3 regions of the Allobosea sp. BE125 genome follow, and region 1 is predicted to be linked to each of the others. Evidence: predicted binding sites of a transcription regulator. Region 1 holds the regulator's gene; each other region holds the start of a gene.
What was found. The regulator LexA, encoded in region 1, represses DNA repair genes until DNA is damaged. The targets are predictions, from matches to a motif close to TGTTCNNNNTGTGTTCNG.
Positions count from the first base shown of each region.

Region 2: a site for LexA is predicted at 1,543-1,560, ahead of ssb (single-stranded DNA-binding protein). Genes of this name have one in related genera too.
Region 3: a site for LexA is predicted at 1,735-1,752, ahead of recA (recombinase RecA). Genes of this name have one in related genera too.

Region 1 is NZ_JAVDTY010000002.1:121,479-124,713, reverse strand. It holds gene J2Y55_RS05880 (ComEC/Rec2 family competence protein) at 1-1,400, shown strand, start outside; gene lexA (transcriptional repressor LexA) at 1,394-2,113, opposite strand; gene J2Y55_RS05870 (molybdopterin molybdotransferase MoeA) at 2,248-3,235, opposite strand, start outside.
Region 2 is NZ_JAVDTY010000002.1:535,244-538,478, forward strand. It holds gene J2Y55_RS07810 (flagellar motor protein MotB) at 1-538, shown strand, start outside; gene ssb (single-stranded DNA-binding protein) at 923-1,459, opposite strand; gene J2Y55_RS07820 (FAD-binding oxidoreductase) at 1,628-3,187, opposite strand.
Region 3 is NZ_JAVDTY010000008.1:237,011-240,245, forward strand. It holds gene J2Y55_RS19160 (hypothetical protein) at 1-62, shown strand, start outside; gene J2Y55_RS19165 (acyltransferase family protein) at 78-1,367, opposite strand; gene recA (recombinase RecA) at 1,877-2,923, shown strand; gene alaS (alanine--tRNA ligase) at 3,123-3,235, shown strand, end outside.

The DNA of each region.
Region 1 (3,235 bases):
TGCGCGCGGCGGGTATCTACCACGTCGTCTCGATTTCGGGCCTGCACATGGTGCTCGCCGCCGGTACGATCCTCTGGCTGGTGCGGGCGCTGCTGGCGCTCTCGCAGACGCTGGCCTTGCATTGGCCGCTCAAGAAGATTGCCGCCGTTGCCGCCATGGTCGGAGCAACCGCCTATTGCATCTTCTCCGGCTCCGACGTCGCAACCGTCAGGTCATTGATCATGACGCTGGTGATGCTCGGCGCAATCCTGATCGACCGCCCGGCGCTGAGCATGCGCAACCTTGCCTTGGCGGCCATCATCGTCTTGCTGCGCGAGCCCGAGGCGCTGCTCGGGCCGAGCTTCCAGATGTCGTTCGGGGCGGTCGCGGCGCTCATCGCCTTTGCCGAGCGCTGGGAGGAACGCAATCAGACCGCGCCGCCATCGCCATGGCCCTGGCCGCTGCGCCCACTCTGGATCGCCGCCAGCGGCACCGTCATCACGACCCTGCTGGCGACGGCGGCGACGGCTCCGTTCGGCGCCTATCATTTCCAGACCTTCAATCCGTTCGGGCTGCTCGGCAATGCGCTCGCCTTGCCCTTCGTCTCGCTGTTCGTCATGCCGGCTGCGGTGTTCGGAGTGCTGGTCTACCCCTTCGGCCTCGACTGGCCGGCCTGGTGGCTGATGGGCGCCGCCTCCGAGGTGGTGCTGCGGCTGGCCCACTGGGTCGCGGCGATCGACCATTCGACGCTGATCATTCCCGCCTTCGGCGAGGCCGCGCTGGTCTGCCTCGCCATGACATTGCTCTGGCTGACGCTGTGGAGCACGAAGCTTCGGCTGCTCGCCATCGTGCCGCTGGTGATGGGTGTCACGGTTGCGGCCAAGCCGGACCGGCCGGATATCGTCATCGAACGCGACGGTTCCGGTCTCGTCGTGCGCGGAGCCGACGACCGTTTCATTCTGGCCGGCCGGCCAAGCAGCTTCGTGCTGCAACAATGGCTCACCGCCGATGGCGATGGGCGGCAGCCCACGGATGCGAGCCTGCGCCAGAATGCGGCTTGCGATACGCAAGGCTGTGTCGTCACTGCCCGCAATGGCCGCCGCATCGCCTATGCGAAAGACCGGCTCGCCGTCATCGAGGATTGCCTGCGCGCCGATCTCGTCGTCACGCCGATACCCTGGTCGGCTCCCTGCGCAGCGAAGCTGGTCGACCGGACGGCCCTGAGCCGCGACGGCGCGACCTCCCTCATCGGCACTGCAGGCGGCTGGCGTATGGTCCAGGCAGAACGGAAGGATGCCGATCGCCCTTGGATGCGCAAGCGCGCGGTGACAAGCCCAAGGCCCGCGCAGCCGCCCCCGACGCGGCAGCCGGAGAGGAACGATACGGGTGATGTGGCAGCCGAGCCCGATCGGCTTCAGTAGCGCCGCATCAGATTGACCAACCGGCCCTGGATCTTGACCCGATCGGGGCCGAGCACACGGGTTTCATAAGCCGGGTTTGCGGCTTCAAGCGCGATTGACGAGCCACGTTTGCGCAGGCGCTTCAGCGTCGCCTCCTCGTCATCGATCAGCGCCACGATGATGTCGCCGGTATTGGCCGTGTCCTGCCGGCGGATGACGACGGTGTCGCCGTCGAGAATGCCGGCATCGACCATCGAATCGCCACGCACCTCAAGCGCAAAATGTTCACCGGTGCCGAGCATGTCCGCCGGCAGCGCGACACTATGGCTGCGGCTCTGGATCGCCGAGATCGGCGTGCCGGCGGCGATCCGCCCCATCACCGGAATTGCGATCGTGGCCCGCGCATCCTCTTCGGGACTGGGCGCCGGGCGCGCCTTGCCGAGGCCGCCGCCCTGGCCAAGCCCGCCTTGCACGATGGAGGGGCTGAAGCGCGCCCGCCCGCCCTGTGGCATGCCGACGCCATCGGGAAGCTTGATCACCTCCAACGCGCGGGCGCGATTGGGCAGCCGGCGAATGAAGCCGCGTTCCTCCAACGCCATGATCAGGCGATGAATGCCGGATTTCGAGCGGAGATCGAGCGCGTCCTTCATCTCGTCGAAGGAGGGCGGCACGCCGCTTTCACGCAGGCGTTCCTGGATGAAGCGGAGCAATTCGAATTGTTTGCGTGTCAGCATGGTCCCCGCCAGCGCCCGCGGCGCGAATTCGAAACAAATCACGAACATCATACACGTTCGTGTTGTGTTCCGCAAGCAAGTCCAGAGCCGGACCCGATCAGATTGCATCGCAACCCGATCGGATAACGCTTTCTCTAGCGGAGGCGGATGATCCGGCAGGGCGCGCCTTCTTTTGCCGGCTTTGCATGGGCCGGGCGAATGACCAGCGCCCGAGCACGTGCCAGATTGCCCAGCATCGAGGAATCCTGCTTGGCGAAGGGGCTGGCGAGCCAACCGGCCTCGATGTGCTGAAGATCGGCGCGCAGATAATCCTCGCGTTCATCATTAGCCGGCATATCGATTCCGAGGATCGCCGGCTCGCTGCGGTCGCGCGCGGGATCGGGCATGCCGAGCAGCGCCTCGATCAGCGGTGCCACGAACAGATGCCCGCAGACGATCGACGAGACCGGGTTACCGGGCAAGCCTACGGCGACCATGGCCCCGAGCCGTCCCATCATCATCGGCTTGCCCGGCCGCATCGCGATCTTCCAGAAGCCGAGCTCCATGCCCTGGCGCTTCAAGGCCTCCTGCACAAGGTCATGCGCCCCGACCGAAGCGCCGCCGAGCGTGATCAGCACGTCAGCGCCGGCTGCTCGCGCCCGCTCGATCTTGGCGGCGAGATCAGGATGATTGTCGCGCGCGATGCCGAGATCGAAGGCCGTTCCGCCGAGCTCCTCGACGATCGCCGCCAAGGAATAGCTGTTCGAGGCGACGATCTGGTCGGGCCCGACCGTTTCGCCCGGCAGGACGAGCTCGTCTCCGGTCGCCAGGATCGCGACCAGAGGCTTGCGTCGAACCGGCAGGGCAGGGTGTCCGGCTGCTGCCGCGAGGCCGAGTGCAGCACTGTCGAGCCGGCGTCCCGCCGGGAGGAGGAGGTCGCCTTTGCGGAAATCGAGCCCGGCGGGGCGGACGAAACGCCCCGGCTCAGCCCCTTCGCGGACGCGGATGACCGCGCTGCCGACACCGTCGGCATTCTCCTGGATCAGGATCGTATCGGCACCGTCGGGCATAGGCGCGCCGGTGAAGATGCGAATTGCCTCGCCGGCGCCGACCGTCCCTGCAAAGGCGCGCCCGGCCGCCGAT
Region 2 (3,235 bases), 410 kb from region 1:
CCGCACCAGCGACCGCGAGGTCAACCGCCCTGCCACCAGCGTGCAGGACAACCAAAGCGCCATGACCAGCCTCCGGCAGGCGCTCCAGAACATGCCCGAAATTGCCGAGCTCTCGCGCAACATCATGATCGAGCCGACCAAGGACGGGGTGAACGTTTCCCTCATGGACCAGGACGGCCGCTCCATGTTCGCCGAGGGCTCGGTCCAACCCCACGAGCGCACCCGTCGCGTGCTGGCGGCGATCGCGCCCACCCTGCGCCGGCTGCCCAACCGCCTGTCTGTCACCGGCCACACGGCCGCGGCGCGCCCGGGCTCGGAGCGGGGCGTCGATCCATGGAGCCTTACCGCCGGGCGTGCGCTCGCCGTGCGCGAGATCCTGTCGGTTGCCGGGCTCCCCCACGACCGCTTCACCTCCGTGGTGGGACGCGCCGACACCGAGCCGGTCTTCCCCGACAATCCTTACCTCTCGCCGAACCGACGGGTGGCGATCACGCTGCTCAATGAGGCGCCGCCGCTGCCTCCGAGCGCCTTTCGCTGACGGCGAGGCGCCTCGGCCGCCTCAGAGTCCGTTTGAGATTGAGCTCATTGGCTGACACGACGAGGCTGACCATTGCGACGTGGATCATGGCCTCGGAGACGTCGATGTGCTGCCCGAAGTCACGGCCTCGCCTATGCAAAGCTCCCAACCGGCGAAGCAAACTTCAAGCGCGCCATGATCCCGCTGCGCGCCGTGAACCGGCACTAGAGCGTTTTCGAGCGAAGTGGACACCGGTTCGCGTGAAGAAACGCGTTAAAACAAGAATCCAGAGCATTTCCGCGACTCGGAAATGCTCTAACCGACAGACGTTGGCAGAAAAGCAAAAAGGCGTTGTAAAACAACGCCTTAGTGCCTTATTCCCTACATAATCGTCATAGGTATTTGCTAGAACGGAATATCGTCGTCGAGATGGGTCGAGGATGAACGGCCGCCACCGCCGCCCGCCATGGCGGGCTGGCGCGGTGCAGTGCCGCCGCCCATCGGGCTCGACCGGCCAAAGGAGCTGCCGCCGCCCGAGCGATCCTCCATTGCGCCGCCGCCTTCGCCATATTCGTCCGAACCGCCCTGCCCCCGGCTGTCGAGGATGGTCAGTTCGCCACGGAAGCGCTGCAGCACGATCTCGGTGGTGTATTTCTCGACACCCGACTGATCCTGCCATTTGCGGGTCTGGAGCTGGCCCTCGATATAGATCTTCGAGCCCTTCTTCAGATATTGCTCGGCGACCTTGGCGAGGTTCTCGTTGAAGATCACCACCGAGTGCCACTCGGTGCGCTCCTTCTTCTCGCCCGACTGCTTGTCGCGCCAGGTTTCGGAGGTCGCGATCCGCAGATTGACCACGGGCTCGCCGCTGCCGAGACGCCGCACCTCGGGATCGCGCCCGAGATTGCCGACCAGAATGACCTTGTTGACGCTACCAGCCATGAGAGGCTCCATTTCCTGCGCACATCGAAACCGGCCATCGACCGGAGCCGGACCCTACCGATCCGTGACGCCACTATCAACGATGTTCTTGTTTTGTTCAAGGGCTTTCACTAGGGTTGTCCCCGGAATTCGTGATTCGATTTTGCTAGGGGCTCGCAGCCGCCGCGATCAGCCTCGTGGCACGGCCGCCTCCGGCAGGATCGCGTCGGGCAAAACCTTGGCGGGCGGGACCTTACCAGGCAGGACTTTGCCAGGCAGGACTTTGCCAGGGTTGAGGATGCCGAGCGGGTCGAGCGCCTGCTTGATCGCGCGCATCACGTCGACCGCCTCGCCATGCTCGCGCTCCATGAACTGCGCCTTGCCATAGCCGATGCCGTGCTCGCCCGTGCAGGTGCCGTCACAGGCGATGGCGCGCTCGATCAGGCGCTCGTTCAAGCGTTTCGCCTCAGCCAGCTCGGCCGGCGAATTCGGGTCGATCACCAGGCCGAGATGGAAATTGCCGTCACCGACATGGCCGACCGTGCCGATATAGAAACTCGCCGCCTTGATGTCATCCTGCGTCGCCGCAAGGCAGGGCGCGAGCTGCGAGATCGGCACGCAGACATCGGTGCTCCAGATCCGCGCATCCGGGCGCATCGCCTGCAGCGCGTAATGGATGTTGTGCCGGGCGCGCCAGAGCCGGCGTCGCTCGTCGGGATCGGTCGCCCAGGCGAGATTCGTCGCGCCATGTTCGCCGACGATCCCCTCCACCGTCCTGGCCTGCTGCTCGACCTCGGCGGGGCTGCCATGCAGCTCGAAGAACAGGGTCGGCGTCTCCGCAAGCTCCAGCTTCGAATGCCGGTTCACCGCCGCGATCGCCCGCGCATCGGCCAGTTCCACCCGCGCCACCGGCACGGCGCATTGGATCACCGCCGTCACGGCCTCGACCGCATCAGCCACTGTGGCGAAGGAGCAGACCAGCGCCGAGACGGCCTCGGGCAGCGGGTGCAGGCGCAGCGTCACCTCGGTGATGATGCCGAGCGTTCCCTCCGAACCGACGAACAACCGGGTCAGATCGTAGCCGGCCGAGGATTTGCGCGCCCGCCCGCCGGTCTTGATGATGCGCCCATCGGCCATCACCACGGTGAGCGTCACCACATTCTCGCGCATCGTGCCGTAGCGCACCGCATTGGTGCCCGAGGCGCGCGTCGCCGCCATGCCGCCCAGCGTGCATTCGGCGCCCGGATCGACCGGGAAGAACAGCCCGACGTCGCGCAGTGCCGCATCGAGCTGCTGGCGGGTGACGCCGGCCTCGACCGTCGCGTCGAAATCCTCCGGCCGGATCGCCAGGATGCGCGTCATGCCGGAGAGATCGAGGCTCACCCCGCCCTGCAAGGCCGCGATATGGCCCTCCAGCGAGGTGCCCGCACCGAAGGCGATCACAGGGGTCTCGTGCTGCGCGCAGAGCCGCACGACCGCCGCGACCTCCTCGGTCGACTCTGCCCTGCAGACGGCGTCTGGCGGGCGGCTGGCATGGTAGGATTCGCCGCGGCCATGATGCTCGCGCTCGGCCAGAGAGGTTGAGAAGCGGGAGCCGAGCAGCGCGTGCAGCGCCTCCGCCAGGGCCGGGGCGAGACCGCCCGCCGCGGGAGCCGTATCAAGGGAGCGCGAGGCTGGCAGAGCGGCTGTCACGGCGGCGTCTCCGGTCGAAACGGCGCGGGCAGGTGCGGCTGCAACCCGTCCCGGCATCACCGAGGACTGGCATACTAGCCCGTCTCGTGCAAGGCTCTGTATCTT
Region 3 (3,235 bases), on a different contig from region 1:
AACGCCTCGGCGATGCGCTTCAGGAAAAGCCCGGGCAGGAAGCGCTCGGAGAGCCCGACTGAAGTCCGGCCGCCTCCCTAGAGTGCAAAAAATGTTTTCTCCTTGCGAGAGCCGGCATCACTTGTCTCGGAACTGGGAGATGCCCGCAGCGCAACCACCATCCACGGGCGCTCAACCAGCCAATAGAAAAGGAAGGAGACTGCCATTACCGCTGAAAGGCCCCAAAAAACGCACAGGGCGACCAGCATAAATACAGGAAATTGCCTAAAATTTATCACCACAAGCTCTATCACGACCTGCAAGATCTGAAGGTGAACCAAATAGATCGAATAGGAGGCGACGCCGACCTTGGCCAGCCATCGACTGACCAGCGCACGTTGAAAATTGGTCCTGCCGACGAACGAGGCACGAATGATCAGTCCGAGGCAGATGACCTGCCCCGACAACTGCACCAACGCATCGCCGAAAGGCGCCCCAAGGATGATGAGCGCCGCCAGCCCCAGCCAACCGACAAGCCACACGCGCCGGAGGGCGCGATCGATCTGATCACCGTCGCGATGGATACGAAAATCAGCGAGAAGCGCGCCCGCCCAGAAATAGGGCATGAAGGCGATGACTGAGTATCGGATGCCGCGGGATCCGTATTCCATGGCAAGCGACGAGACGAGCAGGAACAAGATCAGGAGCATCACCCCGATGCTCAGCCGTGCTGCGCCCGCCCGAATTTTAAGATACCAGCGCCAGACCCAAGCGCCAACCAAGAAGAATTGAACGTGAACCTCGAGATACCATCCCGGCGGGAACAATCTCGGAAACGTATCAAAAATCAAATCGTGTAAAAATACAAGACTAAATAAGAAGCTTACAACAAGAGAATCAGGCTTAGATTCAAATTGATATGTTCCAGACGGCTTATACCCTGTCGCTGATAGAAAAAGAAGCGTCGCCGCCAGGACCATAAAATACGGAGGCCATATCCTGAGAAACCTTTTCTTTATTTCGATCGCAGCGGAGGATCGATGTGAAGATTGCCCTTTGTCCTGCAGCGATATCATCAGGGCATAGCCGCTGATGAAAAACAGCAGCCGACACCCAGTAAACGGCGTCGCGAGAACGTTGAACAGAAACTTCTCCCAAGCGACCAGGGACGTTTCGCCGTAAAAGCGCTCCACCCTCTGCAGTAAATGACCGCAAACGACGATCAGTATAGCGACGCCACGCAGCCCCATCAGCTCCGGCAAATGGCCGCGCCGCGGATCGGAAGCTCGCCCTTCAAAACCTGGAACAGCACCGACGCCGTAGTATTCAGCCAGTTTTTGAGGCAGCAAATCACCCTCCGCGGTTTGATGAACACGGGCGAAAACCATTCATCAACACCACGCAACGACAGATTATCCCAAACGGCCTGGACCCAAAAACAACCTCAAGCCCAGACATCGCCCGAGCACTATTTCGTGGAAGGCACCAGATCGAAGGCCTGACATTTCGGCGCGTCCGAGCCGCCACTCGGCATATGGCCAAGCATAGTCCTAGGCATTTAGACACAGGCGAAGCGAGAACCGCAGGCACGATCCGTGCCAGCCCGTGCTGCGAAACCACGGAATCAGCGACTTGGTCATTCAAGCTATGCAAGCGCGGAAATGCTTGGCCGAGCGGCGGCTTAACCCGACCAAGCGGTTATCCCGCCATCTCTGCTAGAACGGCTCAGCCCGGTGTATATCGCCACGCGATGACCGGAACAAAAAAAGAACTTGCGAACAAGAACAAACCATGATCAATCTTCGCCATCGGCGCGGATTGAGATGTCCCCGCGCCCCTGCCATAAGGAGCGCAATCCGTGAATCAGGCGAATCTCAAGCTCGTGGAAGGCTCCTCGATGGACAAGGCCAAGGCGCTGGACGCCGCGCTCTCGCAGATCGAACGCGCCTTCGGCAAGGGCTCGATCATGCGGCTGGGCAAGAACCAGCAGGCGATCGAGATTGAGACGATTTCGACGGGTTCGCTGGGCCTCGACATCGCGCTCGGCGTCGGCGGCCTGCCGCGCGGCCGTGTCATCGAGATTTACGGGCCTGAATCCTCCGGCAAGACGACGCTGGCGCTCCACACTATCGCCGAGGCCCAGAAGAAGGGCGGCGTCTGCGCCTTCGTCGACGCCGAGCATGCGCTCGATCCGGTCTATGCCCGCAAGCTCGGGGTCAATCTCGACGACCTCCTGATCTCGCAGCCCGACACCGGCGAACAGGCGCTGGAGATCACCGACACGCTGGTGCGCTCGGGTGCGATCGACGTGCTGGTGGTCGACTCGGTCGCCGCGCTGACCCCGCGCGCCGAAATCGAGGGCGAGATGGGCGATGTCCAGCCCGGCCTGCAGGCCCGCCTGATGAGCCAGGCGCTGCGCAAGCTGACCGCCTCGATCTCGCGCTCGAACTGCATGGTCATCTTCATCAACCAGATCCGCATGAAGATCGGCGTGATGTATGGCTCGCCCGAGACCACGACCGGCGGCAATGCGCTGAAATTCTACGCCTCGGTGCGCCTCGACATCCGCCGCATCTCGACACTGAAGGACCGTGAGGAAGCGACCGGCAACCAGGTCCGCGTCAAGGTCGTGAAGAACAAGGTCGCCCCGCCCTTCAAGCAGGTCGAGTTCGACATCATGTTCGGCGAAGGCATCTCCAAGGTCGGCGAACTGGTCGATCTCGGCGTCAAGGCCGGCATGGTCGAAAAATCCGGCGCCTGGTTCTCCTTCGACAGCCAACGCCTCGGCCAGGGCCGCGAGAACGCCAAGGCTTTCCTCAAGGCCAATCCGGATGTGGCGGCCAAGATCGAGGCGACGATCCGGCAGAATTCCGGCCTCGTCGCCGAACGCATCCTCGACCAGGCGACCCCGACTGACGACGATCTCGACGAGGGGCAGGCCTGAGCCAGGCGAAGCGGATCTCTCAGCGGGCGGCCGATCGGGCCGCCCGTTTTCGTTTGCGGCCAAGCTTTCGTTTGTGGCCAAGGCTTTGGGACAACATCTCGCGCTTCGGCTCTCTCGACAGGGGCAAGCCGCCTGACTAGAACGCTGATGTCGCCGGGAAGCGCCCCGGCCCCGTCCTGAACCAGAGTTTCCAATTGCGATGAGCGGCGTCAACGAGATCCGGTCCACCTTCCTCGATTATTTCAAGTCGGCCGGCCATGAGGTCGTCGCCTCGAGCCCGCTCGTGCCGCGCAACGACCCGACGCTGATGTT